Regions from separate parts of the Streptomyces sp. NPDC050439 genome, predicted to be linked through region 1. Evidence: riboswitches for the same ligand, from Rfam matches in the RefSeq annotation. Region 1 holds a riboswitch; the other holds the start of a gene.
What was found. A riboswitch is a leader RNA that binds a small molecule or an ion and turns the genes downstream of it on or off. The one in region 1 is predicted to bind S-adenosylmethionine.
Positions count from the first base shown of each region.

Region 2: another riboswitch for S-adenosylmethionine. It lies ahead of AB0I66_RS15200 (aminotransferase class V-fold PLP-dependent enzyme); the one in region 1 lies ahead of thrC (threonine synthase).

Region 1 covers NZ_JBFAJT010000009.1:467,234-481,786, reverse strand. The annotation lists gene AB0I66_RS34575 (trehalose-6-phosphate synthase) at 1-86, opposite strand, end outside; gene AB0I66_RS34570 (hypothetical protein) at 146-448, opposite strand; gene AB0I66_RS34565 (glucosyl-3-phosphoglycerate synthase) at 532-1,476, opposite strand; SAM riboswitch class I at 1,646-1,780, shown strand; gene thrC (threonine synthase) at 1,798-3,105, shown strand; gene AB0I66_RS34555 (MoaD/ThiS family protein) at 3,216-3,491, shown strand; gene AB0I66_RS34550 (cold-shock protein) at 3,916-4,119, shown strand; gene groL (chaperonin GroEL) at 4,445-6,070, shown strand; gene AB0I66_RS34540 (hypothetical protein) at 6,179-7,441, opposite strand; gene AB0I66_RS34535 (polysaccharide deacetylase family protein) at 7,879-8,637, opposite strand; gene AB0I66_RS34530 (PTS transporter subunit EIIC) at 8,804-10,312, opposite strand; gene murQ (N-acetylmuramic acid 6-phosphate etherase) at 10,377-11,378, opposite strand; gene AB0I66_RS34520 (MurR/RpiR family transcriptional regulator) at 11,440-12,363, opposite strand; gene AB0I66_RS34515 (hypothetical protein) at 12,477-12,845, shown strand; gene AB0I66_RS34510 (DUF4031 domain-containing protein) at 12,842-13,108, shown strand; gene AB0I66_RS34505 (NIPSNAP family protein) at 13,169-13,471, shown strand; gene AB0I66_RS34500 (Cmx/CmrA family chloramphenicol efflux MFS transporter) at 13,454-14,553, opposite strand, start outside.
Region 2 covers NZ_JBFAJT010000003.1:472,682-487,234, reverse strand. The annotation lists gene AB0I66_RS15230 (hypothetical protein) at 1-290, opposite strand, end outside; gene AB0I66_RS15225 (heme-copper oxidase subunit III) at 470-1,090, shown strand; gene AB0I66_RS15220 (c-type cytochrome) at 1,173-1,982, shown strand; gene AB0I66_RS15215 (Rieske 2Fe-2S domain-containing protein) at 1,979-3,034, shown strand; gene AB0I66_RS15210 (cytochrome bc complex cytochrome b subunit) at 3,031-4,662, shown strand; gene trpD (anthranilate phosphoribosyltransferase) at 4,799-5,863, shown strand; SAM riboswitch class IV at 5,938-6,054, shown strand; gene AB0I66_RS15200 (aminotransferase class V-fold PLP-dependent enzyme) at 6,222-7,619, shown strand; gene AB0I66_RS15195 (glycerate kinase) at 7,571-8,779, opposite strand; gene AB0I66_RS15190 (SLC13 family permease) at 8,811-10,223, opposite strand; gene AB0I66_RS15185 (response regulator transcription factor) at 10,299-10,961, opposite strand; gene AB0I66_RS15180 (ATP-binding protein) at 10,958-12,457, opposite strand; gene AB0I66_RS15175 (small secreted hydrophilic protein) at 12,390-12,722, opposite strand; gene AB0I66_RS15170 (Lrp/AsnC ligand binding domain-containing protein) at 12,828-13,109, opposite strand; gene AB0I66_RS15165 (rhomboid family intramembrane serine protease) at 13,147-13,890, opposite strand; gene AB0I66_RS15160 (hypothetical protein) at 14,029-14,268, shown strand; gene AB0I66_RS15155 (NYN domain-containing protein) at 14,303-14,553, shown strand, end outside.

The sequences.
Region 1 (14,553 bases):
AGGTCCCCGTTCTCCTCCAGGGCGTACGTGACGGGGCCGCGGTTGGACGCGACGAGGACCTGGGCGGAGGCGTGCTCGGAGACCATGAGGCGAACCTAGCCCCTGGGGCGGGGCCTCAAACACGTCCGAAGGGCCCTTGTCGAACCTAGTCGCGCCTGCTCCTCGCGGCCGCCACCGCCAGCGCTCCCAGCGCGCACAGGGAGATCGCAAGACCCGCGTACAGCATCGTGTCCGAGTCGCTGCCCGCCTTGGCCAGCTCCCCCCGGGGGCCCTCCCGGCGCACGGGCGCGCCCTGTCGCTCCGGCGGCGCGGGCCGCGCCTGCGCCCATCGGGCGATGTCGTCGGTGTGGTGGCTGATCCTCGGCCCGGTGTCGAGATCCGCCACGGCGCCGGACGCGCCGGCCGCGCCGACTGCTCCTGCCGAGAGGGTGGCCGTCGCCAAGGCCACGGCACCGACGCGTAGCGCGCTTCCCATTACTTGTCTGACCCACATAAGTGGGGAATGTAGACAAAATGCCCGGCTTGGAGTGGTTACGCCACGCGGCGAGCCGTGTACTCCGCGATGCCGCACATCGGCGGGCGCTCCTCGGTGTCCACCGAATGGGTCCGCGGCTCGAACCCCTGCGCGCCCCGTTCGAACTGGGTGAGCTCGGGCCGTACGAGATGGCCGCGCGCGAGCCGCAGCTGCGCCGTCCGGTAGATCGCCGCCGCCATCCGGCCGAGCGCCTGCCCGTCCTGGTGCCGGTGCTTGCGCACCCCGACGTCGACCTGCGCGAGCGCGTCGAGTCCCACGGTGTGCAGCGCGTCCACGAGCAGGCCCAGCTCCACCCCGTAACCGACCGGGAACGGCAGTCGCTCAAGGAGGGACCTGCGCGCCGCGTACTCGCCGCCCAACGGCTGTACGAAGCCCGCCAGTTGGGGCCAGTGCATGTTGAGCAGCGGGCGCGCCATCAGCTCGGTCACCCGGCCGCCCTGGCCCGCGGTCTCACCCAGCGGGCGGTCGTACATCGCCTTCACGAAGTGCACGTCGGGGTCGGTCAGGAGCGGGCCCACCGTGCCGGTGACGAAGTCCGCCGAGAACTCCCTCAGGTCCGCGTCGACGAACGCGACGATGTCACCGCCGGTCACCAGGAGCGAGCGCCACATGACCTCGCCCTTGCCGGGCACGGCCGGGATACGCGGCAGGATCACGTCCCGGTGCACGACCCGCGCGCCCGCCCTCCGCGCGACCTCCGCCGTACGGTCCTTCGAGCCGGAGTCGATCACCACGAGCTCGTCGACGAGAGCGGCCTTCTCGACCAGCTCACGGCGGATCTCGGCGACGATCCCGCCGACCGTCCCCTCCTCGTCGAGCGCGGGCAGGACGACACTCACCGAGGCCCCCGACGCCCGCTTGGCGGCGACGAGTGCGCTGAGCGGACGGTCGGCAACGGACCAGGAACGCCTGGTCAGCCAGCGCTCGGCCTCTTCCAGCACGGGTGGCTCCTCCTGTGTGTGGCCTACGTGTGATCCATCTCGCGGTTCGGACGACTATCTCAAGGGTCCAGGCCGTCGGTTACAGTCTTGAACAACGCCGATGACCATCGCATGCCGGGGTCATCGCGCGACAAATGCCCTGGGGCCCCTGAAGCCCCCGGCGCCATACCGCTCATCCAGAGGGGCAGAGGGATACGGCCCGTTGAAGCCCCGGCAACCATCCCGCCGACCGCGCACGCGAGGTCTCGGTGGGGAAGGTGCCAATTCCGTCTCGCGGCGAAATTCGTCGCGGGGAAGATGAGGAGAAAGGGCCTCGCCTCCATGGCTGCGCAGACTGTCGCAACGAACGACACCACCCCTTCCACCACGGGTTCCGTGGACCTCGGCCCCGCATCGGGCCTCTCTTGCCGCGAGTGCGGCGAGCTCTACGCCCTCGGCCCGATCTTCGCCTGTCAGGCCTGTTTCGGCCCGCTCGAAGTGGCGTACGACCTGCCGACCGGTGACCCCGAGGCACTCCGCAAGCAGATCGAGTCCGGCCCGGACAACATCTGGCGCTACGCCCCGCTGCTGCCCGTCCCGGCGGACGTCGCCGAGAAGCCGAACATCAACCCCGGCTGGACCAAGCTCGTCAAGGCGGACAACCTCGCCCGTGAGCTCGGCGTCGAGCAGGGCAAGCTGTTCGTCAAGGACGACTCCGGCAACCCGACGCACTCCTTCAAGGACCGCGTCGTCGCCCAGGCCATCGAGGCCGCGCGCGCCTTCGGCTTCACCACGCTCTCCTGCTCCTCCACCGGCAACCTCGCGGGTGCCGTCGGCGCCGCCGCGGCCCGCGCCGGCTTCCGCTCCTGCGTGTTCATCCCGCACGACCTGGAGCAGGGCAAGGTCGTCATGGCCGCGGTCTACGGCGGCGAGCTCGTCGGCATCGAGGGCAACTACGACGACGTGAACCGCTTCTGCTCCGAGCTCATCGGCGACCCGCTGGGCGAGGGCTGGGGCTTCGTGAACGTGAACCTGCGGCCGTACTACGGCGAGGGCTCCAAGACCCTCGCGTACGAGATCTGCGAGCAGCTGGGATGGGTCCTGCCCGACCAGCTGGTCATCCCGATCGCGTCCGGCTCGCAGCTCACGAAGATCGACAAGGGTCTGAAGGAGCTCATCAAGCTGGGGCTGGTCGAGGACAAGCCCTACAAGATCTTCGGTGCGCAGGCCGAGGGCTGTTCGCCGGTGTCCACCGCCTTCAAGGCCGGTCACGACGTCGTGCGTCCGCAGAAGCCGAACACCATCGCCAAGTCGCTCGCCATCGGCAACCCCGCGGACGGGCCGTACGTCCTGGACATCGCGCGTCGCACGGGCGGTGCGGTGGAGGACGTGAACGACGAGCAGGTCGTCGATGCGATCAAGCTGCTCGCCCGGACCGAGGGGATCTTCGCGGAGACCGCCGGTGGTGTGACGGTGGGCGTCACGAAGAAGCTTCTTGAGGCGGGGCTCATTGACCCGGCGTTGACCACGGTGGTGTTGAACACGGGTGACGGGCTCAAGACTCTTGATGCCGTTGCGGAGACGTCTCAGGCGACCGCGACGATCAAGCCCAGCCTTGAGGCGTTTCGCTCCGCTGGTCTTGCCGGTTAGCCGCCGTAGGGCCTGATCGCCGTCCCCGGCCGGCGGTCGTGGTCCGTCCTCGCGCAGTTCCCCGCGCCCCTTGCAGGGGCGCTTCCTCCCCGTATCAAGAGGTGAATCCCATGAGCGTCAACGTCCGCATCCCCACCATTCTTCGCACCTACACCGGCGGTCAGTCCGAGGTCGCCGCCGAGGGGGCGAACCTCTCCGAGGTCATCGCCGACCTGGAGAAGAACCACGCCGGTATCGCCGCCCGTGTCCTGGACGACCAGGGCAAGCTGCGGCGCTTCGTGAACGTCTACGTGAACGACGACGACGTCCGCTTCGAGCAGGGGCTGGAGACCGCGACGCCGGACGGCGCCGGCGTCTCGATCATCCCCGCCGTCGCCGGTGGTTGATTCTTAATTGAAATACCCTGCGTAATCGGGTTTGCCCCCTCCGCGAGAGAAACGGAGGGGGCAATTCCATGTGGTTGAGCGCGGTACAGTTGGGAAGCGAGCTTCCCCGTTTGTGCCGAGCGCATATACGAAGTCGCCCCGAGGGCGACAAGAAGTAGCCAAAGTGCACTGCCCATTTGCCCTTCTCGTGGCATTTGCCTGGCCCGACTTGCCCTGAACTCCGGTGAATTCTCCGCATATTACCGATCAGGCGTGCCCAGAATTCTCGTCCGATTGACCTGTTGCAGAGGGCAGTTGGACAGATACATTCAGCCGCGGTCGACGCGTTCCGGCGCACGCCTCCACAACCCATTGGGGGGGTGAGGTCTGACCCGGGTCCGCGAAGTGCGGGTCCGTGCAAGGGCCAGTAATAGGGGAGTTAGGCATGGCTCAGGGCACCGTCAAGTGGTTCAACGCGGAGAAGGGGTACGGCTTCATCGCGGTCGACGGTGGTGCGGATGTTTTCGTCCACTACAGCGCGATTCAGATGGACGGCTACCGCACCCTTGAAGAAGGTCAGCGAGTGGAGTTCGAGATCTCGCAGGGCCAGAAGGGTCCGCAGGCGGACATGGTCAAGCTCGCCGTCTGATCTCGGCGCGATCGGCCAGCGAACTTAGCGAGTGACGAGGGGCCCGCATCCCGACAGGGGTGCGGGCCCCTCGTGCGTCCGCCGCGCGCTCCTGGCCGCGCGCCCCCTCGTACGTCGGGGATCCGTAAGAGGCGCTTGCACTCGTAGGGGTCGAGTGCTAATCATTGGGCTTAGCACTCTCCGAGTGAGAGTGACAGAACTTGGATCGGGTCGGTGAGGCCCGCAGGCCGGGTGGGGCAAGGAACCACAAGGCTTGCAGGCCGTCCGTCGCGGGCGCTGGCGCGATCCGGAAGCATGCCACCCCTGTCCGGGAGGACCACTTCACATGGCCAAGATCATCGCGTTCGACGAGGAGGCACGGCGCGGCCTCGAGCGCGGCATGAACCAGCTCGCCGACGCCGTCAAGGTGACCCTGGGCCCCAAGGGTCGCAACGTCGTCCTCGAGAAGAAGTGGGGTGCCCCCACGATCACCAACGATGGTGTTTCCATCGCCAAGGAGATCGAGCTCGAGGACCCGTACGAGAAGATCGGCGCCGAGCTGGTCAAGGAGGTCGCGAAGAAGACGGACGACGTCGCCGGTGACGGCACGACGACCGCGACCGTCCTGGCCCAGGCGCTGGTCCGCGAGGGCCTTCGCAACGTGGCCGCCGGTGCCAACCCGATGGCCCTCAAGCGCGGCATCGAGAAGGCCGTCGAGGCCGTCTCCGGCGCCCTGCTCGAGCAGGCCAAGGACGTGGAGACCAAGGAGCAGATCGCTTCGACCGCCTCCATCTCCGCCGCCGACACGCAGATCGGCGAGCTCATCGCCGAGGCGATGGACAAGGTCGGCAAGGAAGGCGTCATCACCGTCGAGGAGTCGCAGACCTTCGGGCTCGAGCTTGAGCTCACCGAGGGCATGCGCTTCGACAAGGGCTACATCTCGGCGTACTTCGCCACGGACATGGAGCGTATGGAGGCGTCGCTCGACGACCCGTACATCCTGATCGTGAACTCGAAGATCTCGAACGTGAAGGACCTCCTTCCGCTCCTTGAGAAGGTCATGCAGTCCGGCAAGCCGCTGCTGATCATCGCCGAGGACGTCGAGGGCGAGGCCCTGTCGACCCTGGTCGTCAACAAGATCCGTGGCACCTTCAAGTCCGTCGCCGTCAAGGCCCCGGGCTTCGGTGACCGCCGCAAGGCCATGCTCGGCGACATCGCCATCCTCACCGGTGGCACCGTCATCTCCGAGGAGGTCGGCCTCAAGCTGGAGAACGCCGGTCTCGACCTGCTCGGCCGCGCCCGCAAGGTCGTCATCACCAAGGACGAGACCACGATCGTCGACGGTTCGGGCGACAGCGACCAGGTCCAGGGTCGCGTCAACCAGATCCGCGCCGAGATCGAGAACTCGGACAGCGACTACGACCGCGAGAAGCTGCAGGAGCGCCTGGCGAAGCTCGCCGGCGGTGTTGCGGTCATCAAGGCCGGTGCCGCGACCGAGGTCGAGCTCAAGGAGCGCAAGCACCGCATCGAGGACGCCGTTCGCAACGCGAAGGCCGCCGTCGAAGAGGGCATCGTCGCCGGTGGTGGCGTGGCGCTCATCCAGGCCGCCGCTGTCTTCGAGAAGCTTGAGCTCGAGGGTGACGAGGCCACCGGTGCCGCCGCTGTGAAGCTGGCCCTGGAGGCCCCGCTGAAGCAGATCGCGGTCAACGCCGGCCTTGAGGGTGGCGTCGTCGTCGAGAAGGTCCGCAACCTCACCGTCGGTCACGGCCTCAACGCCGCGACCGGTGAGTACGTGGACATGATCGCCGAGGGCATCCTCGACCCGGCGAAGGTCACGCGCTCTGCCCTGCAGAACGCCGCGTCGATCGCCGCGCTGTTCCTCACCACCGAGGCCGTCATCGCCGACAAGCCGGAGAAGGCGGGCGCTGCCCCGGCCGGCGGCGGCATGCCGGGCGGTGACATGGACTTCTGATCGACCTCTGGTTGATCTGCGGTTCATCGCTTCACGCGAACCGAGGGCGGCACTCCTTCTCACGAAGGGGTGCCGCCCTCGGGCGTTCTCGCGTTCATCGAGCGGGAGTTACGGCAGGCGGTCCAGGAGCCAGGTGCACAGTTCCTGGGTGATCAGGGTGTGGCCCTCGTTGTGGGTGGCGCAGAGGTACTCGTCCAGTTCGCTGTCCTCGGACTGCTCCGGGAACGGGTCGTGCAGTTTCTCCTGGGTGTCGATGTCCCGCAGGGCGACCGCGCTCACGGAGGGGACGAAGCAGTGCTCGCGGATCGTGGCCTCGGAGCCGAGGCCGATGATCGCGGGGATCTTGTTCAGCTCGTCGGCCAGGATGCCGAAGCCCTCCAGGGTGCCGCCGGGGGCGCCGTCGATCTCGGGCAGGCCCGAGGTGTGGATCTGCGGCTTGCGCAGGGTCACCACCCGGAGCTGCGCGACGAGCTTCTCCTCGCCCGCGGGCTGCGTGTAGAGGTGGGTGCCGGTGATGGCCAGGCCCCTGCCGTGGAAGGCCCGTTCGCCGGGGCCGATGCCGTTGGCCACGCCGGTGCGCACGCCGTTGGCGACGCCGATCTTCCGCGGGCGACTGGGCCAGCCGCCGACCCGCGCCAGCTCGGCGAGGAACTCGACGCGCTCCTTGTCGGTCGCCGGGGTGTCGTTCCACTCCGCGATGTGCTGCCACAGGAGCTGACGCGCGGCCGGGCTGTTCATCTGGTTCGAGAACGCCGCGTTGAGCCGCCGGATGTAGTGCGCGAACGATTGCAGGGCGATCGGAATCCAGGCACCGCGGTGCGGACTGTCGTACGAGAAATACAGCTCGGTCTCGTGGTCGACGCTCTCGTGCTCCATCTTGGCGAGCGCGTACCGCGTGACGAGGCCGCCCATGCTGAAGCCGCCGACGGTCAGAGGGTGGTCGCCCGCGCGCCGCGCGATGGCCTCCTGGATCGCCGACCGTGCGGCCCTGGCGTTGTCCAGGATCGAGGCGCTGCGCTCGTCGAAGCCGAGCAGGATGACGTCCCTGCCGCGCGCCCGCAGCTCGCTGATGAGCGCGTACTGGCCCCGCTCCAGGCCCACCCAGAGGAAGTCGAGGTCACTCGGCCCGGTGTTGAAGCCGTCGGCGAGGATCACCGGCTTGGTGAGCCCCCGCCCCGGGTCGGCGAGATACACCCAGGCCCTGCCCTCCGGCAGCGTCCACTCCTGGTCGGGGGCGGGAGCGGCCTCGGAGACCTCCCGGGGGCCGGGGGCCAGGGTGATGTTCGCGGCGGCGCCCAGGGCCTCGGCGATCTGCAGCTCTTCGGTCGCGTGCGCCTCGTTGGGCTGGTTGCGCTCGTTGGACTCGGTCATGAACGGTCCCCTCCGGTCGTGCCGCTTCAATGACGGTCGGTGTCATCTTGGGCACCAGGGGTAGCCGCGGGAAGCCGGTCCCGGTCTTCCGCACGGGGGGCACGGCCCTTTCGGACAGCCCGGAGTTGTCCGCTTTTGCGTGCGCCGCGCCGGCGGAGTGCAGGCCCTGCGGGTGGCCTCGACGGGGATCCCCGGCTGCCGGCGGAACAGCGGGCTCACCGGCGCTCAACTCGGTCAGCTTCGGGGCGCCTCGGCGACGGAAGTATGTCGCGAAGCAGCCGGTCCGTCGGGGGACGTGCTGCGGGCGCGGGTGCGGCAGTTGAACCGGGAGGGGCAGTTGCCGTGAACGGGGGTGCTGTTGTCGGCGGCCAGTGCAGGAAAATCCCGGGGGCGTGCCGTCAGCGCGGCGTGCCCGCGGGAATTTCCTGCAATCGGCGTCACCGCACCGGGAAGCCGAACGTGTAGCCCTGCTGCTTGAGTTGGGGGAGGAGCGTGCGCAGGGACTCGACGGTCTGGGTGCGGTCGCCGCCCGCGTCGTGGAAGAGGAGGGTCGGCCCGTTGGGCAGCTCTCGCTGGACCGTGGCCACGATGGCGTCCGTGCCGGGGCGCTCGAAGTCCTTGGTGTCCACGTTCCAGCCCAGCGGGCGCATGCCCCGGTCGGCGGCGAGCTTGCGGCTGTACGGGGTGAAAGCGCCGCCGGGGGCCCGGTAGTACATCGGACGTACGCCGCCGGACGCCTTGGTGATCATGCGTTCGGCGTCGAGGATCTGCCGGGACTGGTAGGCCTTGGAGTCCTTGTCCATGCCGGTGTCGTGCGACACCGAGTGGTCGCAGAGGCGGTGCCCGGCGGCGACGACCTTCTTGACCATGTCGGGGTGGGCCTCGGCCTGCGTCCCGACCATGCAGAACGTGGCCTTCACGTCGTACTCCCGCAGCACGTCGAGTACTTGAGGGGTCCACTTGGGGTCGGGGCCGTCGTCGATGGTGAGGTTGACGCCCTGCTTCCCCTTCTCCGAGGCGTGCGCGATGGTCGCCGAGACCGGCTTCACGGCGCCGGGCTTCTTGGCCGCCGGTGCTCCCTCCGAGGTGCCGGCCTGTGCGCTCCACACCCCTGCGCCGGTGGCGAGAAGCGTCACGCCGAGCGCCGCCCCGATCAACTTGCCGTACCAGCCCCGCCCGCCGCTGTGCCGCGCCATCGTCCGCCCCTTTGCGTCCAGTCCCTCGCCGCTCCCCGGTCACGCGCGGCACCTGGCAGGACGAGGTACGGGGGCGGGAGGATGCACCGGGGCCGAGTCCGTTACGGATCACGGACAATCCCGGGGAAGTCCGCGGACAACTCGCCGCGGCGGACGCGCACGCGGGTCAGACCTTGGCCGGCTCCGCCTCCGGGGTCGTCGGCTCGGGTGCCGTGCCGGAGGAGGCCGCGACGACCTGTTCGTGGGCCGTCGTGTCGACGTTCAGCTCGACCAGCATCTGCTTGCTGAAGCCGAAGAAGTACGTCGCGAAGAAGCCCACGAGGTAGCCGACGAGGAGGCCGCCGCCGTAGATCGCGATCGTCAGGCCAAGGCCCTGGTTGCCGTCGAGGAGCGGGAAGAGGGCCCAGCCCGACGGGCCGATCGCCGTGGAGCCGACCTTGTCGCCGATCATCGAGAAGAAGCCGATGAACGCGCCGCCCGCCGCGCCGCCCACGCACGCCGTGATGAACGGGCGGCCGAGGGGGAGCGAGACACCGTAGATGAGGGGTTCGCCGACTCCCAGGAAGCCCGCGGGGAGCGCGGACTTGATCGTCGTACGGATCGAGGTGTTGTGGCGCAGGCGCTTGTAGACCGCGATCGCGCAGCCCACCTGGCCCGCGCCCGCCATCGCCAGGATGGGCAGGAGGACCGTGAAGCCCTGCTGCTCGATGAGCGTGGTGTGAATGGGGATGAGCGCCTGGTGCAGGCCGAGCATGACGAGGGGGAGGAACAGGCCGCCCAGGACCAGGCCCGCGAACGCGCCCGTGTTGTCCAGGAGCCAGTTCGCCGCCGTGCCGATGCCCGTCGAGACCTCGCCCGCCAGGAACATCAGGCCGAAGATCGTGACCAGGCCGGACAGGAGGACCGTGACGGTGGGGGTCACGAGGACGTCCAGGGCCTCCGGGACCCAGCGCCTGCACCACTTCTCGATGTACGTGGCGAGGACCGCCGCACCGAGCGCGCCGAGTACGCCGCCCTGTCCGGGCGACAGCTTCTGGCCGAACGCCTCGATGTTCGCGACACCCGCGTACACGATGATCGCCGCGACCGCGCCGCCCAGGATCGGCGTACCGCCGAACTCCTTCGCCGTGTTGAAGCCCACGAACACCGCGATCAGCGCCATGAACCCGGAGGCGATCGCCGCGAGCGCCGGGGTGATGCCCGGCAGCCACTCCAGGTTGATCAGGAGGCCGTTGATGCCCGCGATGATGCCGCAGCCGATGAGGGCCGGGATCAGCGGCACGAAGATGTTCGCGATGCGGCGCAGGAAGAGCTTGAAGGGGGTTGCGTTCTTCTCCTTGCGGGCCGCCCGCATCGCCGCACCCTGTTCCGCCAGTTCATCGGCGGTGCGGGTGGGTTCCGGGGCGGGCGCAGCCCCGGCTTCCGCCACCAAGGCCTCGAACTCCGGCGTGACGCGGGCGACCGTGCCCGGTCCGAGCACGATCTGGTACGTGTCGTCCTCGACCACGCCCATCACGGCGGGCAGCGCCTTCAGCGCCTCGTCGTCGACCAGCGAACGGTCGGCCAGGCTCAGGCGCAGGCGCGTCATGCAGTGGGCGATGGACGTGACGTTCTGGGCGCCGCCGACGAGGGGGAGGATCGCGGCGGCTGTGGCGCGGTTCTTGTCAGTTGCCATGGTGCGGGGTGCCTTGCTGTGCGTGCGGGTGGCGCTGTTCTTCCAGCGGCTGGGGGGAAGTCAGTCAGGTGGTACGGGGGGTGCGGGGCGAGCGTGAGTTGTCGAGGGCTGCCCTCAAGTGGCCGTCCGATGAGGCGAGGAGGTCGGCCGCGGTGGGGCCGTCCACCCCGCCGAGGATGGTGAGGATGGCGTTCTTCACCTCCCCGTCGGTGGCGGCGAGCGCGGCCTCGATCTCCTCGTCGGACGCGCCGGTGGCGAGGGAGACGATCCGGCGCGAGCGGGCGCGCAGCTTCTCGTTCGACGCGCGTACGTCCACCATCAGGTTTCCGTAGGTCTTGCCGAGGCGGATCATCGTGATCGTCGACAGCATGTTGAGGACGAGCTTCTGGGCCGTGCCCGCCTTCAGGCGGGTGGAGCCGGTGAGGAGCTCGGGGCCCACGACGACCTCGATGCCGTGGTCGGCCGCCGCCGCGAGCGCGCTGTCCGCGTTGCAGGAGAGGCCGATGGTGAGCGCGCCGCAGCGGGTGCGTGCGTACTCGACCGCGCCGATCGCGTACGGGGTGCGGCCGGACGCCGAGACACCGACGACCACGTCGTCCGCGGTGAGCCGAAGCCCGTCCAGGTCCTCGGCCGCGAGCTCCTTGCTGTCCTCCGCGCCCTCGACCGCCGTGACCATGGCGCTCGGGCCGCCCGCGATGAGGCCGACGACCTCGGCCGGGTCGGTGTTGAAGGTGGGCGGGCACTCGGAGGCGTCGAGCACCCCGAGCCGCCCCGCCGTTCCCGCGCCCGCGTAGATGAGCCGGCCGCCGCGGGCCATGCGCTCGGCGGTGCCGTCGATGGCGGCGGCGATGGCCGGGAGCTGCTCGGCGACGGCCGCGGGGACGGTGGCGTCCTCGCCGTTCATGATCTTCGCGATCTCCGACGTGGGCAGCCGGTCGATCTCGGAGAGCTCGGGCCGGAACGCCTCCGTGGTGAGCGTGTCCAGCTGGGCGCGGAGTTCGCCGTACGAGGCCCCGGGCCCGCTTCCGGGGGCGGGGGAGTCCGTGGCGTCGGTCGTGGAGGTCATGAGGTGCGGCTCTTTCGTGTGCGGCGAGGGGGGTGGGTACGGGTGCTGCCGGGAGTGGGGCTCAGCGGGTGCCGCCGCGCGGGCTGTGCCGGTGCGCGAGGGCTTCGTACGAGGCGGCGAGCGCGGGGGCCGCGGTCTCGTACGTGCGCTGGGCGACACCCACGAACAGGCAGTCCACGACGAGCAGCTGGCTCGTGCGGGAGGACATCGCGGCGGGCCTGAGCTCGCTCTCGCGGGCGGTGGAGGTGGTCAGTATGTGATCCGCGTACTGCGAGACGGGGCTGCCGGGGCGTCCGGTGATCGCGATGGTCGTCGCCCCGCGCTCGAAGGCGACCCGCAGCGGCTCGATGACGTCTCCGGTCGACCCGGAGTGCGTGATCGCGATGGCCACGTCCTTGGAGTGCAGGGTGACGGCGTTCGTGACGGCCAGGTGCGGGTCGGAGTGCGCGTGCGCGATGTGGCCGATGCGAAGAAGCTTCTGCGCGAGGTCCTGGGCGACGAGGCCGGATGCGGCGACGCCGTAGATCTCGGTGCGGGGCGCGACGGCGAGCGCGGCGACGGCGGCGCCGAGCTGGACGGTGTCGAGGCCGCCCGCGGTGTCGGCGAGGGTCTGCTGCTCGTCGTACGCCAGCTTCGCCACGACGTCCGCGATCGGGTCGTCCACGGCGATGTCGGCGGTGACGGCGGGCGCGCGGCCCGACTGCTGCTGGGCGGCGAGTCCGGCGAGGGCGAGCCGCAGGTCGCGGTAGCCGGGGTAGCCGAGGAGGCGGGCGGTGCGGACCACGGTGGCCTCGCTGGTCCCGGTGAGCTCGGCGAGGCCGGTGACCGTGAGGGCCGCGCAGCCCGCGGGGTCGCCGGCGACGGCTTCGGCGACCAGCTGCATGGAGCGGGTCATGGACGGGGCGAGGGTCCGCACCTTGGCCGCGAGGGCGGCCGGGGCGGGGGGCGCCGCGCCCGCGAAAATTTCCTTCACGTCATTGGTCACGCTTGAAAGATATTTTCGGACCCCGGATGGGTCAAGACCCCTTTGGTCCCGATCTCGTCTCACGGTCTCGGGTGGATCTTCGGCGGGTTGCGCGTGGGGTGGACAATGGCTGCATGGACGCGATCGACCCTCTGGAGCAGGCGCTGCACGCCGCTCGTGCACTTGTCCTCGCCGACCTCGTGACCCGCGAGGTCGCCCAGGCCGAGGTCGTCTCGCTGGTCGAGGAGTCGGTGGCGCACCGCCGCTGGTGGGTAGAGCAGTGGCCGGAGGGCGTCGACTACGTCGCGGGCCTCGTCGCCCAGGACGTCCAGGACGCGCTCCTGGAGCGCTACGGCCGCTGGCCGCTCTGCCCGGTGTGCGGCTCGGGCGACCCGCACGCGCTGGACGTGGAGCCGGAGTTGGGTCCCGATCCGCACTGGGTGTGCGGCAAGGCGGGCGTGGTGGTGGCGCCGGTGGGCGGCCTGACGGGCGATCCGGCGTGACGGTCTACATCGACCCGCCGACCTGGCCGGGGCACGGCCGCATGTGGTCGCACCTGGTCAGCGACGTCTCGTACGAGGAACTGCACGCGTTCGCGGCAGGCATCGGCGCCCCCGCGCGCGCCTTCGAGCGCGACCACTACGACCTGCCCTCGCACCGTTACGAGGAAGCGGTGCGCGCGGGCGCGGTCGAGATCGGCTCCAAGGAGCTTGTGCGCAGGCTTACGGATGCGGGGTTGCGGAGGCCCAAGGGGAGGCCCGCTTAAAGGCGGGCGGCGCGATTAAAGGCCCGCGGCGCTACGCGGGGCGAGCCTAGGGTGAGCCGCATGATCACGGTTCATCTGAAGTACGAGATCGACCCCGACCGCATCGCCGACTTCGAGGAGTACGGCCGCCGTTGGGTCGTCCTGGTCAACCGCCTCGGCGGCGACCACCACGGCTATTTCCTGCCCAGCGAGGGCGACAGCGACATCGCGTACGCCCTGTTCTCCTTCCCGGGCCTCGCCGAGTACGAGCGTTACCGCGCCGAGAGCGCGACTGACCCCGAGTGCCAGGAGGCCGTCGAGCTCGCGCGCCGGACGCAGTGCATCCGGCGCTACGAGCGACGGTTCCTACGGCCTCTGGAGTGAGGGCGCGGAGGCGGGATGGGGGACTTCGGCTTCTGCCTCGGGTTCGGCCGGGGACGTCGTGATCACGCGGCTGGGTGTCTTGCGGTGCAGTCGCAGGGACACCGTCACCGCGACGATCGCCACCGCCGTCATCGCCGCGCCCGCCCACGCCGTCGAGGCGTAACCCAGGTCCAGGTCGATGACCGTGCCGCCGAGCCAGGGGCCGCCGGTGTTGCCCAGGTTGAACGCCGCCGTCGTGGTCGCGCCCGCGAGGGTGGGGGCGGCGCCCGCGACGTTGAACATGCGGGCGTTGAGGGCGGGGGCCGTGTAGAAGGCGGAGACGCCGAGGAGGAAGGAGAGGGTCACCGCGACGGCCGTCGTGCCGGAGAAGAGGGCGAGGGCGACGAGGAAGACGGTGGAGGCCGCGGCGCCGCTCAGCATGACGCCGAAGAGGTGCGCGTCGGCGACGCGGCCGCCGATCGCCGTACCGATGAGGGCGCCGAGCCCGAAGAGGCCGAGCACGGTCGGCACCCAGCCCTCGTCGAGGCCCGCGACGTCCGTCAGGAGCGGCGAGAGGTACGAGAACGCGCAGAAGACGCCGCCCGCCGCGAGGGCGGTGATCGTGATGGAGAGCCAGACCTGCCGGTCGCGGTAGATGGCCAACTCCCGCTTCAGGCGCGGCTTCTCGGCCGGGAGCGGGATACGGGGGATGAGGGTCAGTACGCCCACGAGTGCGATCGCGGAGGCGACGCCCACCGCCCAGAAGGCCGAACGCCAGCCGAAGTTGTCGCCGAGGAACGCGCCCGCGGGGACGCCGAGGACGTTCGCGATGGAGAGGCCGCCGATCATCACGGCCATGGCGCGGGCCCGCTGGTTGACCGGCACCATCGCGATGGCGACGGCCGCGCCGACCGCCCAGAATCCGGCGCAGGCGAAGGCGCTGACGACGCGGGACGCGAAGAGGATCTCGTACGTGGGCGCGAGGGCGCCGGCGACCTGGCCGAGCCCGAAGACGGTGATGAGGGTGATCAGGGTCGTACGGCGCGGAAGGCGGAGGGGCGCCACGGCCAGCAGGGGAGCGCCGACGACCATGCCGATGGCGA
Region 2 (14,553 bases), on a different contig from region 1:
CAGGCGTCCTGCGGGCGTCCCATGAGCAGGAGCACGGGCGGGCAGCGGAAGATCTCGTCCTTGAGCTGACGGCAGACCCCCATGCCGCCGACGGGGGTGGCCTCGCCGTCCAGGACGCAGACGTCGATGCCGCCCCGGTCGAGTTCCTTCAGCACGGCGGGCAGCGTCGCGCACTCGATGAACTCGACCGCGGGAACGTCCGCCGCCGGCCTGCGTCCGGTGGCCAACCTGACCTGCTCGCGGGTGCTCGCGTTGTCGCTGTAGACCAGCACCGTGGCGGTCGGCTGCATGGTTCCTCCGCTTCGTTGAGGGGCTCTCGGCCGGGGACCGATGCGCGGATGCTACCTCTCCGGACACCCCGTCAACAGCGGTTCGGACAGCCCTTCGATGGGCCATACGGGCAGGACACACCCCGCAGACACTCCGAACGGCACCCCCCGGGGTGAGGGCGGGATAAGCGACCGACATAATGTCGGTCGTGGCGACAGCAACGACAGTAGATACCGGGCACGCGCACCCGCCGGTCAATCGGCCGAACCTCACCAGCGTCGGAACCATCATTTGGCTGAGTTCCGAGCTGATGTTCTTCGCGGCCCTCTTCGCGATGTACTTCACCCTGCGATCGGTGACAGGACCTGAGCACTGGAAGGAAATGGCGTCCGCGCTGAACTTCCCGTTCTCGGCGACGAACACCACGATCCTGGTGCTCTCTTCTCTCACGTGTCAGCTAGGCGTGTTCGCCGCTGAGCGTGGTGACGTGAAGAAGCTCCGGATGTGGTTCATCGTCACCTTCATCATGGGTGCGGTCTTCATCGGCGGTCAGGTCTTCGAGTACACCGAGCTGGTCAAGCACGAGGGTCTCTCGCTCTCGTCCGACCCGTACGGATCGGTGTTCTACCTGACCACCGGCTTCCATGGCATGCATGTGACAGGCGGTCTCATCGCCTTCCTGCTGGTCCTCGGCAGGACGTACGCGGCCAAGAGGTTCACCCATGAGCAGGCGACCGCAGCCATCGTCGTGTCCTACTACTGGCACTTCGTCGATGTTGTCTGGATCGGTCTCTTTGCCACGATCTACATGATCAAGTAAACGGGGCCGGGCCCAGCCGGGCCCGACGTTCCGACTCATTCCAGAAGCATCGACGCAGAAGATCCTGACACCGGGGTAATCCGTGAAAAAGCTCTCCGCACGACGACGCCACCCGCTGGCGGCGGTCGTCGTCCTACTCCTCGCGCTGGCGGCCACCGGGGGGCTGTACGCCGCGTTCGCACCCGCGGACAAGGCGCAGGCCGACGACACCGCCCAGTCCCTCGCCATCGACGAGGGCAAGAAGTTGTACTCCGTGGGCTGCTCCAGCTGCCACGGAACCGGCGGTCAGGGGTCCTCCGACGGTCCTAGCCTGGTGGGCGTCGGCGCAGCCGCCGTCGACTTCCAGGTCAGCACCGGCCGTATGCCGCTGCAGCAGCCGGGCGCCCAGGCGCCGAAGAAGAAGGCCATCTACAACCAGGCCCAGATCGACCAGCTCGCGGCGTACATCGCCTCGCTGGGCGCGGGCCCGACCGTCCCCACCGAGAAGCAGTACAGCCCGGACGGGGCGGACATCGCCAAGGGTGGCGAGCTGTTCCGCACCAACTGCGCGCAGTGCCACAACTTCACCGGTGAGGGCGGCGCGTTGACGAAGGGCAAGTTCGCTCCTTCGTTGGAGGATGTCTCCCCGAAGCACATCTACGAGGCCATGCAGACCGGCCCGCAGAACATGCCGTCCTTCCCCGACACCGTGATGCCGGAGAAGAACAAGAAGGACATCATCGCGTACCTCGACGCGGTCAACGGCGAACAGACCGAGAGCCCTGGCGGTCTCAAGCTGGGTGGACTGGGTCCGGTCAGTGAAGGCCTGTTCGGCTGGATCTTCGGTCTCGGCACGCTGATCGCGGTCGCCGTGTGGGTCGCCGCTCGGACCGCAAAGGCCAAGAAGTCATGAGTAGCCAAGAGAAATCAGAAGAGAACCTGCCCAGCGTGCAGGAGACCGAGCACGGCTCGGTGGCGGTCGCGGACGAGAACCCGTTCGCCGACCCGGGCCTTCCGCCCCATGAGCACCGTGTCCAGGACATCGACGAGCGGGCCGCCAAGCGGTCCGAGCGTGCGGTCGCCTTCCTGTTCACGTTGTCGATGCTCGCCACGATCGGCTTCATCGCCTCGTACGTGGCGTTCCCGGTCGACAAGCGCGTCTACATCTGGCCGATCGGCCACATCAGCGCGCTGAACTTCTCCCTGGGAATGACCCTCGGCATCGCGCTCTTCTGCATCGGCGCGGGCGCGGTCCACTGGGCCCGCACCCTGATGTCCGACGTGGAGGTCGCCGACGAGCGGCACCCGATCGAGGCCGAGCCCGAGGTCAAGGCCAAGGTCATGGCCGACTTCAAGGCCGGTGCCGCGGAGTCGCAGTTCGGCCGTCGCAAGCTGATCCGCAACACGATGTTCGGCGCGCTGGCCATGGTGCCGCTGTCCGGCGTCGTCCTGCTGCGCGACCTCGGTCCGCTGCCGGAGGACAAGCTGCGGCACACCCTGTGGGCCAAGGGCAAGCTGCTCGTGAACATGAACACGAACGAGCCGCTGCGTCCGTCGGACGTGCAGGTCGGTTCGCTGACCTTCGCCAAGCCCGAGGGCCTGGAGGAGCACGACCACGACTTCCAGAAGGAGATCGCCAAGGCGGCCCTGATGATCGTCCGGATCCAGCCGGACAACATCAAGGACAAGCAGGAGCTCGAGTGGTCGCACGACGGTGTCGTCGCGTACTCCAAGATCTGCACCCACGTCGGCTGCCCGATCTCCCTGTACGAGCAGCAGACGCACCACGTCCTCTGCCCGTGCCACCAGTCCACCTTCGACCTCTCCGACGGTGCCCGAGTGATCTTCGGCCCGGCCGGTCACGCGCTGCCGCAGCTGCGCATCGGCGTGAACGAAGAGGGCTACCTCGAGGCGCTCGGCGACTTCGCTGAGCCCGTCGGTCCTGCTTTCTGGGAGCGCGGATGAGCACTAAGACGACTGAGACGCGTAAGAAGGAGGCGCCCGCCGGAGAGCGGGTGGCCGACTGGGCCGACGGACGTCTGGGGATCTACTCCCTGGCCAAGGCCAACATGCGCAAGATCTTCCCGGACCACTGGTCCTTCATGCTCGGTGAGATCTGCCTCTACAGCTTCATCATCATCATCCTCACGGGTGTGTACCTGACCCTGTTCTTCCACCCGTCGATGAACGAGGTGGAGTACCACGGCAGCTACATCCCGCTGCAGGGCCAGCTGATGTCCGAGGCGTTCAACTCGACCATGCACATCAGCTTCGATGTGCGCGGTGGTCTGCTGATCCGGCAGATCCACCACTGGGCGGCGCTGATCTTCCTCGCGGCGATGTTCGTGCACATGATGCGCGTCTTCTTCACGGGTGCCTTCCGCAAGCCCCGCGAGGTCAACTGGGTCTTCGGGTTCCTGCTGTTCGTCCTGGGCATGTTCACCGGCTTCACCGGTTACTCGCTCCCCGACGACCTGCTCTCCGGTACCGGTGTGCGCTTCATGCAGGGCGCCGTCCTGTCCGTGCCGATCGTGGGCACGTACCTGGCGATGTTCCTGTTCGGCGGGGAGTTCCCCGGCGGCGACTTCGTGGCCCGGTTCTACTCGGTGCACATCCTGCTGCTGCCGGGCATCATGCTCGGGCTCGTGGTGGCGCACCTGATCCTGGTCTTCTACCACAAGCACACCCAGTTCGCGGGTCCCGGCAAGACGAACAAGAACGTCGTCGGCATGCCGCTGCTGCCGGTCTACATGGCGAAGGCCGGAGGCTTCTTCTTCCTGGTCTTCGGTGTGATCGCGGCCATCTCGGCGATCGCCACGATCAACCCGATCTGGGCGCTCGGTCCCTACCGTCCGGACCAGGTCTCCACCGGAGCGCAGCCCGACTGGTACATGGGCTTCTCCGAAGGCCTGATCCGTGTCATGCCGGGCTGGGAGATCAACGCCTGGGGTCACACGCTCGTCCTGGGCGTGTTCATCCCGCTGGTGATCTTCCCGCTGGTCCTGGTCGCGATCGCGGTCTACCCGTTCATCGAGTCCTGGGTCACCGGCGACAAGCGCGAGCACCACATCCTGGACCGCCCGCGCAACGTCCCGACCCGTACGGGCTTCGGCGTCGCGTGGATCACCTGGTACATGGTGCTGCTCATCGGTGGTGGAAACGACCTCTGGGCCACGCACTTCCACCTGTCGATCAACTCGATCACCTGGTTCGTGCGCATCGCCTTCTTCGTGGCACCGGTCCTCGCCTTCATCATCACCAAGCGGATCTGCCTGGGTCTGCAGCGGCGTGACAAGGAGAAGGTCTTGCACGGCCGCGAGTCGGGCATCATCAAGCGCCTGCCGCACGGTGAGTTCATCGAGGTCCACGAGCCGCTCAACCAGGAGCAGCTGCACACGCTCACCGCGCACGAGCAGTACGCGCCGCTCGAGATCGGCCCCGGGGTCGACGAGAACGGCGTCGAGCGCAAGGTGTCCGGTTCGCAGAAGCTCCGGGCCAAGCTCAGCAAGGGCTACTACGGGGAGGACAACCAGATCCCCAAGCCCACCACCGAGGAGTACAAGGAGATCACCAGCGGCCACGGTCACCACTGATCACCTGAGACTCTGACAAGGTCGCCACGGCGAGAGCCCCGTCCATGCGTTCCACTGCATGGACGGGGCTCTTTGCCGTCCCCCGGGCTGGATAAGGTGTTCCTGTCCCGTGTCTAGACGAACCCAGGAGCGGCAGATGAGCGCTGTGACCCCCGCAGGAGGCAACACCGCGGCGGCCCGTTCCTGGCCGGGTGTGCTGAACGGACTGCTCGAAGGACGTGACCAGAGCACCGAGGACACGGCCTGGGCCATGGACCGCATCATGCGGGGCGAGGCGACCGACGCGCAGATCGCCGGCTTCGTCGTCGCGCTGCGGGCCAAGGGCGAGACCGTGGAGGAGATCTCCGGCCTCGTCCGCACGATGTACGAGCACGCCAACGTGATCGAGGTGCCGGGGCGGACCGTCGACATCGTCGGCACCGGCGGTGACGGCGCCAAGACCGTCAACATCTCCACGATGTCCGCGATCGTGGCCGCTGGCGCGGGCGCGAAGGTCGTCAAGCACGGCAACCGCGCGGCCTCCAGTGCCTCGGGTGCCTCCGACGTCCTGGAGAAGCTCGGGGTGAACCTGGAGCTGCCGCTGAAGCGGGTCGTCGAGGTGGCCGAGGAAGCCGGGATCACCTTCTGCTTCGCCGTGAAGTTCCACCCGGCGCTGCGGCACGCGGGAGCGGCGCGCAGCCAGTTGGGCATCCGGACCGTCTTCAACGCGCTGGGTCCGCTCACCAACCCGGCCAGGGTGCGCGCCCAGGCGGTCGGCGTCGCCGACCCGAGGATGGCGCCGATCGTGGCCGGGGTCTTCGCCGAGCGCGGCAACTCCTCCCTGGTCTTCCGCGGCGACGACGGTCTCGACGAGCTGACGACCACGGCGACGTCGCGGGTCTGGGTGGTGCGGGACGGAGCCGTGCGCGAGGAGGCCTTCGACCCGCGGGACGTGGGCATCGACCTCGTCCCCGTCGAGGCGCTGCGGGGCGCCGACGCCTCGTACAACGCCGAGGTGGCGCTGCGCCTCCTGGACGGCGAGCAGGGCCCTGTGCGGGACGCCGTCCTGCTCAACACGGCGGCGGCCCTGGTGGCCCTCTCGCCGGGCGAGGGGACCCTGGTGGAACAGATCGGCGCCGGCATCGCGAAGGCGGCGGAGTCGATCGACTCCGGGTCGGCGAAGAAGGCCCTCGAGCTGTGGGTGGCGGCCAGCAACCGGTGAATGTGGCGCACACCGCAGTCCGTATTCCGGACTGCGGTGGGCACCGGGAAGATCGTGTGGCAAGATGCTGCGCAGGTCATGAGTGACAGCGATTAGGCCCCGGCTCGCTGTCCGGCAACCCTCCGTCCGTGGCGGGGTGCCCCGGGTGAAGACCAGGCCGTGGACAGCAAGGTCCATGGCAAGCGCGGACCCCTGCGAACAACCCTGGGGTCCTGGTCCTCAAGGGAGCAGTCTCGTGAGCAAGCGAATGCGATAGGGCTTTCCGGCCCCTTTTCCGCACCCCTTTTTCTCTTCGTCACTGCGGCGCCGTATGCGCGCTCTCGCAGTGAACTCGCCTGCCTTCCCACGGGAGTTCGCCATGTCCGCACGCATCGTCGCCACCACCGAAGCCGCCTCCGCCGAGTCCGCCGACCCCTGCTGTGCCGCGCCGCTTCCGGTGCTCGGCCGTGACGTCACCGTGCCGCTCGTCACCGGCGGCGAGGTGACCTACGCGGCGCTCGACTACGCGGCCAGCGCCCCGGCCCTGCAGCGGGTGTGGGACGACGTGGCCGCCTACGCGCCGTACTACGGCAGCGTGCACCGCGGTGCCGGCTACCTCTCGCAGCTCTCCACCGACCTCTTCGAGAACAGCCGGGTCACCGTCGCGGAGTTCCTCGGCTGCCGCGAGGACGACCAGGTCGTCTTCACCCGTTCGACCACCGACTCGCTCAACCTGCTCGCCGCCGCGCTGCCCGCCGACTGCCAGGTCTTCGTCTTCGAGACCGAGCACCACGCCTCGCTGCTCCCGTGGCGCGACGCCCGCGTGACGTACCTCAACGCCCCGCGCACCGCCGACCAAGCCGTCGCCACCCTGGAGCGCGCCCTCGCCGACCGCGATCCCTACGGGCCCGCCCTGGTCTGCGTGACCGGCGCCTCGAACGTCACCGGTGAGCTGTGGCCGGTCAAGGAGCTCGCCGCCGCCGCCCACGCGCACGGCGCCCGCATCGTCCTGGACGCCGCGCAGCTCGCGCCGCACCACCCGGTCTCCATCAGCGAGCTCGACGTCGACTGGGTCGCCTTCTCCGGCCACAAGCTGTACGCGCCCTTCGGCTCCGGCGTCCTCGCGGGCCGCTCCGACTGGCTGAAGGCGGCCGAGCCGTACCTCGCCGGCGGCGGCGCCTCGCGGAAGGTCGCGCGGCGTACCGACGGCGGCGTGGACGTCGAGTGGCACGACACCGCCGCGCGGCACGAGGCCGGCTCGCCGAACGTCATCGGCGTGTACTCCATCGCCGCCGCCTGCAAGGCGCTCACCGAGGCGGGCTTCGACGAGCTCGTCGCCCGTGAGCGTCACCTCATCGCGAAGGTGCGCGAGGGCCTCGCCGAGGTGCCCGCGGTGAAGGTGCTCTCGCTCTTCGGCGACGACGCGCCGCGCGTCGGCGTCATCTCCTTCGTCGTCGACGGCTGGAACAGCTCGCACTTCGCCGCCGCGCTCTCCGCCGAGTACGGCATCGGCGTGCGCGACGGCCTCTTCTGCGCCCACCCGCTGGTGCGCACCCTCCTCGGCAGCGACCCGCAGACCCAGGGCGAGTGCGGGGCGCCCGAGGCCGCGCCCGGCGAGAAGTCGCTGAACGCCATCCGCGTCAGCTTCGGCGCGGGCACCCCCGACGAGCACGTGGAGCGCTTCGTGCGCGCCGTCAAGGAGCTCGTGGCGGACGGCGCGCGCTGGAACTACCGCACCGAGGACGGGCGTTGCGTGCCGGACACCAACGCCGCCTGAGCCTTGGCCCGTCCCTTCAGGCGTGATCCCAGGACGATCATCCGCAGGGCGCGCTCGGTAGCGTCGGTGAGGAATTCGCCGCCGCGGCCGAGCGCTTCGGTGAGCGAGACCGGCGCGGGCAGAATCGCGCTGTAGGCGTCCACGCCCTCCGCCCGTACGTGATGGGCGCCCTGGCCGATGGTGCCCGCCAGGACCAGCACCGGGCGGCCGAACCGCTTCGCGCGGCGTGCCACTTCGGCGGGGACCTTGCCGCGGGGCGTCTGGTGGTCGAGGGCGCCCTCGGCGGTGACGACGAGGTCGGCGCGGGCCAGGCGCGCGTTCAGGTCCAGGTGGTCCAGGAGGACGTCGAAGCGGGGGAGCAGCTGGGCGCCGAGGGCCGCGAGGCCGGCTCCCAGGCCGCCGGACGCGCCGGTGCCGGGGCCGAGGGCGAGGTCCCCGGTGGCACGCAGGTCGCGGGTCAGGACGTGCGCCCAGTGTTCGAGGCCCGCCGCCAGCTGTTCGACCTGGGCGGGCGTGGCGCCCTTCTGGGGGCCGAAGACGCGGGCGACGCCGCGCTCGCCGGTCAGGACGTTGAAGGGGTTGCAGGCGACGCGGATCTCGGTGTCCCGCAGGCGGGGGTCGAGGCCCGTGGGGTCGATGCGGCTCAGCCGGGTCAACTCCCGCCCGCCACGCGGCAGTTCCCAGCCGTCCGCGTCCAGGAGCCGGGCGCCGAGTGCCTGAAGCGCCCCCGCGCCCCCGTCCGACGTGCCGGAGTCGCCGCAGCCCACCAGGATGCGGCGGGCGCCCGCGTCCAGGGCGGCGCCGATCAGTTCCCCGACGCCGTACGTCGTCGTGGCGCCCGGGTCGCGCAGATCGCGGGGGACCAGCGAGAGCCCGGCCACGGCCGCCATCTCCACCACCGCCGTGCCGTCCGGGAGCAGCGCGAAGTGCGTGCCGATCCGCTGGCCGACGGGCCCGGTGGCGGGCAGCGCGACCAGACGGCCGCCGCCCGAGGCGGCCAGGGCGCGCGCGGTGCCCTCGCCGCCGTCCACCAACGGGATCAGATCGGTCTCGGCGTGCGGGACGACGCGGCGTACTCCTTCGGCGATGGCCTCGGCCGCGGACTGCGCGGACAGAGACTCCTTGAAACCGCTAGGGGCGATGGCGAAGTGGGTCAGCACGTGGGTCTCCAGAGTGGGTTCAAGGGCGGGATCAGCGGACGGGTACGCCGAGCAGCGGCCAGAGCGCCACGGCGAAGAGCAGGACGAGGGCGGCGGTCAGCGGTGCCAGGACCGCGGAGAGGCGCAGCAGGTCGCGCCGGGTGTAGGTGGGGGTGCCCGGGATGTCGGCGAAGAGCGTGACGGGCTTCGCCGAGGCGGGCAGGGTGTGGCAGAAGCCGGCGGCCGCCGTGGAGGCGAGCGCGGCGGCGACCGGGTTGACGCCCGCGCCGACGGCCGCCGCGACGACCAGCGGGACCAGGACGGACGAGCGGGCCGAACGGGACTGCAGGACCAGGTGGGCGGCCGTGCTGACCGCCACCACGAGGGCCAGGAAGAGCCAGGGCGGCACATCGAGGGGGACCCCGCCCACCAGCCACTTCGCCGCCCCCGACTCGGCGAGCGCGACACCCATCGCCATCGTCGCCGCCATGAAGAGCAGCAGCGCCCAGGGCACGGTCTTCAGCGCGTCCTTGAGGCGTACGGTGCCAAGCGCGGGGGACGAGGCGACGACCGCGCCGATCAACGCGACGACGGCGGGCGGTACTTGGTGCAGCGGCTCGCTGCACCACAGGGCGACGACCGTGGCGAGGAGGAGCGCGCAGCGGGTCTCGGCGGGCTCCCAGGCCCCGGTGACCGGCTGCTCGCTGTGCTCCTGGAGCTGCTCGACGGTGATGTGCACCGGGCCCTTGCGGTCCTCCCGCCGCGTCGTCGTCAACAGGACGGCCTCCGCCGCCAGATGGGACGAGGCGACGGCGAGCGGAAGACCGAGCAGCATCCACTGCGTGAAGCCGATCCGCTCGCCGGTGGCCTCCCACAGCACGGACACCGTGATCAGATGCGCGCCCGCGCCGATCAGGGTCGCGACCGCGGAGAGCAGGATCACGGTCGGGAACAGCAGCGCCAGCATCACCACGAGGCGCCTGCGGTCGGCGAGGACCTTGGCGAGCGCCAGGAAGACCGGCAGAGCGAGCGCGGCGCGGCCCGATGTGGCGGGCACCGCGAAGGCCGTCACGACCAGGGCGGCCGTCGTCAGATGAGTCAACTGCCGTACGGTGCGCGCTCCGCTGACGAGAAAGGCCGCGGCCCGGCCCGCGAGACCGCTGCGGGCGACCGCGGCCGCCAGCACGAAGGCGCAGATCAGCAGCCAGACCGTCTCGTCACCGAGGGTGCCGAAGAGCGTGTCGCTGCTGATCACCCCGGTCGCGGTGAGCGCGAGCCCGGCGCCCAGCGCGATGTACGTGTCGTCGATCGGGGTGCTGATCCACGCACAGGTCGCCAGGGCGAACACGCCGAGGGTGAGGCGTGCGTCGCCGCTCAGGCCGGGGAAGTTGCCCGGCACCAGGAGCAGCGCGCACAGGCTCAGCGCGACGCAGAGAGTGATGGCTTGGCGGGGATTCAGGGTCACGCACTGAGCCTCGGGCCCGGCCGTGAGTCCTCAATGAGCCGTGGATGAAAGGAAATTCACCCGGGAGGCCACTCATTACCCCGGTAGGCGGTACCCCATCCCGCGTACCGTCTCCACGCGCTGCGCGCCCAGCTTCTTGCGCAGCGCCCGGACGTACACGTCGACGATGTTGGACCCGGGGTCGAAGTCGTACCCCCACACGTGCGAAAGGATCTGCTCCCGCGAGAGCACCTGCCCCGGATGGCGCAGGAAGAGTTCGAGCAGCACGAACTCACGTGCCGTCAGATCCACCGTCCGTTCACCCGAGCGCGCCCTGCGCGTGCGCAGGTCCAGCGTCAGGTCCCCGCCGCGCAGCACCGTCACCTCCGGGGCACCCGCCGCCGTACGCAGTCTGAGGCGGACCCGCGCGAGGAGTTCCTCGAAGCGGAACGGCTTGGTCATCCAGTCGTCCGCGCCGCCTTCCAGGCCCGCCACGGTGTCGCGGACCGAGTCGCGCGCGGTCAGCACGATGACCGGTGTGGTCACGCGGGCCTCGCGCAACTGCCGCAGGACCGTGAAGCCGTCTTTGCCGGGCAGGCCGATGTCCAGGACGACCAGGTCGAAGCCGCCGGTCAGGGCGTAGTCGTAGGCGGCGTCGCCGTCGCCGACGACGCTGGTGGTGAAGCCGTTGGCGCGCAGGCCCTTCTCGACGAAGGAGGCGATGCGCTCCTCGTCCTCGACGATGAGAATCCGGTTCATGTCAGTCCCGCTTCCTGTTCTCGCAGGTCGAGTACGAAGGTGGCGCCGCCGCCTTCCGTGGGCCGCAGCTCGACCTGGCCGCCGTGTCCTTCGGCGATCGCCCGCACGATGGCGAGGCCGAGTCCGGCGCCGGTGGCGCGGGCACCGCGGCGGGCGGTGCCGCGCCGGAAGCGCTCGAAGATCACCGCGGCGTCCTGTGCCTGGACGCCGGGTCCGCTGTCGGCGACGTACAACTCGACGCGGCCCCCCGCGCTGCGTGAGCCGATGCCGATGCGCTGGCCCGGGACGGTGTGCTGGACGGCGTTCTGGGCGAGCTGCACCATCGCCTGGGTGATGCGCTGCGGGTCGAGACCGGTCTCTCCTTCGGCCACTTCGGCGAGCCGCCAGTCCCGGTCGCCGAGTGCCCGTGCCTTGACGAAGACGTCCGCGGTCAGCTCGGCCAGCTGCACCGGCTGCGGGGTGACGAAGTCGGGCCGCTCGGACTTGGCGAGGAGCAGGAGGTCCTCGACGATGCGGCTCATCCGGTCCAGTTCCTCCATGACGATCCGGACCGTCTCCTCCCGTTCTCCCGGGTCGTCGCCCATCAGCTCCAGGTGGCCGCGCACGATGGTGATGGGCGTGCGCAGCTCGTGCCCCGCGTCGTCGACGAACTCGCGCTGGGCGGCGAACGCGCGCTCCAGGCGGTCGAGCATGCCGTTGAAGGTCTCGGCGAGCGCGGCGATGTCGTCCCTGCCCTGCACCGGGATGCGCCGGGTCAGATCCTGCTCGGTGAGCTGCGCGGCGGTCGTCCGCACCAGGCGTACGGGCTTGAGGATGCGGCCGGCGACCGCCCAGCCGATGCCGGTCGTCATCAGGAGGGCGACCCCGGAGATGGCGAGCAGCATCGTGAACACGTCGCCCGCCTTGGCCTGTTCGCCCTCCGGGTGGAAGGCGACGACGAACGCGGCCGCCGGATGTCCGGCGCTCGCCGCGATCTCCACCTTGGCCCAGCGGACCTCACCTCGGTCGCGGTGCAGTGTGCCGGTCGCGTCGGGGGAGTCGAAGACCGTGCGCAGCGCGGTGGGGTCCTCGGCGAGCGGATGATCTATCCGCTGCTCGCGTGCCTGTTCCTTCTTGGCGGGCGGCTTGCCGGAGCGGCCGACGAGGCCGAGCAGCTCCTCGTCGGGGTCGGCGTACTGCCGGGAGAGGAAGAGCCGCAGGAGGGGATCGGGAGCGGTGAACTTCCGGCCCGTGTGCGGGTCGACGCCTTCCCGGGCGAGGTTGGTGAACTCTCCGGTCTCCTGTGCGAGCAGCCGGTCGATGCGGTGGTCGACGTCGCGCAGCAGGACGGAACGCGTGGTGGCCGCGACGGCGGTGAGCGCGACGGCCATCACCACGAGCAGCCAGAGCAGGATGCGGACACGGGCGGATATCCAGCGGTGCGGGCGCTCAGCCGTCGTCACCGGGACCGTCGTCGTCGTTGTCGCCCTGTCCGCTGCCTTCGTTGCCGTCGTCATCGTCATCGCCCGTGGAATTCTCGCTCACCGGCGGCGGGGACACCGTCTCGTCGCTGGGCGTCGCCCGGGGCGTGGCGGGCTTCCCTGACGGCGAGGAGGAAGAGGACGAAGAGGGGGCTGAGGACGGCGAACCGCTCTCCAACTCCACCTTGGGCGGGGCCTTCGGCGGCTCGGGGCTGTCGGTCAGGGCGTAGCTGGTCGCGGCGATGCCGAGGGGGATCGCCACGACGGCGGCCAGAGCGGCCATGCGGTGGGAGAAGACCATGAGGGTGAGCGTGCGGGGCGTAGCGCGTCAGAAGCATGAGCCGCAGATGAAGAAACCCTCATCCGGCTCGTGCGGCGGACGACGGGTGACCCGGGACCGGAAGCCTCAGGAGTCGAGGCCGATCGCGAACGCCGCCTCCAGGTCGTGCTGCGAGTACGTGCGGAACGCGACGTGCGTGTCCGTCCCCTCCACGCCGGGGATCTTGCTGATCTTGCCGGGGATGACATCGGCCAGGTCGTCGTGGCGCGAGACGCGCACCATGGCGATCAGGTCGTACGTGCCGGTCACGGAGAAGACCTCACTGACGCAGTCGAGGGCGGCGATCGACTCGGCGATCTCCGGGATCCGGTCCACGCTGGTCTTGATGAGCACGATCGCGGTGATCACGGCTGACTGTCTCCCTCGGTAGCCGGTGCTGGCCTCTTCACTCTAGCCCTCCCGTCTCCCGCCCCCGCCCTTCCAAGGAGGCGCTCCGAGCCCGCCTCCTCATTCTCCTGTAGCGCACCCACGCGTACAGAAAGCCGAGCGAGAACCCGACCAGATGCGCCAGATACGCGACCCCCGGGCCCGCCGCGCCCTGCCAGGCCGCGAGCCACTGCAGCACCACCCAGAACGGCAGCACCACCCACGCCGGGAACCGCAGCGGCAGGAAGAAGAGGAACGGGAAGAGACTGGTGACCCGCGCCTTCGGGAAGAGGCTCAGGAAGGCGCCGAGCACCGCGGAGATCGCCCCCGAGGCGCCCACCAGGGTCTGGTCGGAGTCCGCGTGCGCGACGGCGTAGGCGAACAGGGCGAGATAGCCGCAGCCGAGATAGAAGAGCGCGAACTGGACGTGCCCCATCCGTTCCTCGGCCATCGCCCCGAAGACGAAGAGGAAGAGCATGTTGCCCAGGAGATGCAGCCAGCTGCCGTGCACGAAGAGCGCGGTGGCGGGGGCGAGCAGGGGCCGCGCCGCGCCGCTGAACAACTCGGAGGGGATCACGCCCCAGCGCTCGAAGTAGGCCTGCTGGGCGGCGAGCACCTCGTCTCCGGTGCCGTACGCGGGATTGAGCCCGGACACCGGCGAGATCACGAAGACCAGACAGCAGGCGGCGATCAGGCCGTACGTCACCGGGGCGGACTGCCCCCTGAGCATGCGGCCCGCCGTCGTACCCCAAGTCCTGATCATGAACAGAGCATGACGTAAGGGCAGCAAACCGTACAGAGCGCCCCGCCGCGTGGGAGGCCGCCGCATGGAGACCCTTACAGGCCTTAGGGTTACGGGCACCACGCACCATGGAATTCCGAAGGAAAGCGAACAGCCACGATGACGGTTCCTCTGCCGACCGACACGACCAGGTGGCGCTGCCAGCTCTGCGGCAACCTCACGCGCTTCGACGTGACCCGCAGTTCGAAGGTCGTCGAATATGTGCACCTCGACCTGGCCGGTGAGTCGAACATCGAGGAACGCGAGGTGGTCAGTGAGACCATCGAGTCGGTGCGCTGCCGTTGGTGCAACGCGGTGGACCAGGTGGAACTCGTGGACAGGCCGGGTGCCGGCTCCTGACGGAGCGGGCCCCGCACAGCTAGTGGGGTGACGGATGGTGGAGAGCGCGAGCGGGGAGCCGGACGACGGCGCCGCTGAGGTGCTCGACCGTCCGCTGCCCGACGGAGTGCGCCGAAGAGTCGTCCAGATCGTCTCGGACGGCTTCGGCGGGCTCACGGTCAGCGAACTGCCCGCACAGCTGCGGCAGTACGCCCGCTTCACGCCGACCCGGCGCACGAAGTTCGCGGGCAACGCGATGGCGGCGGCCCTGGAGGGCGACGCGCTCTTCCGGCAGCGCATCGGCGA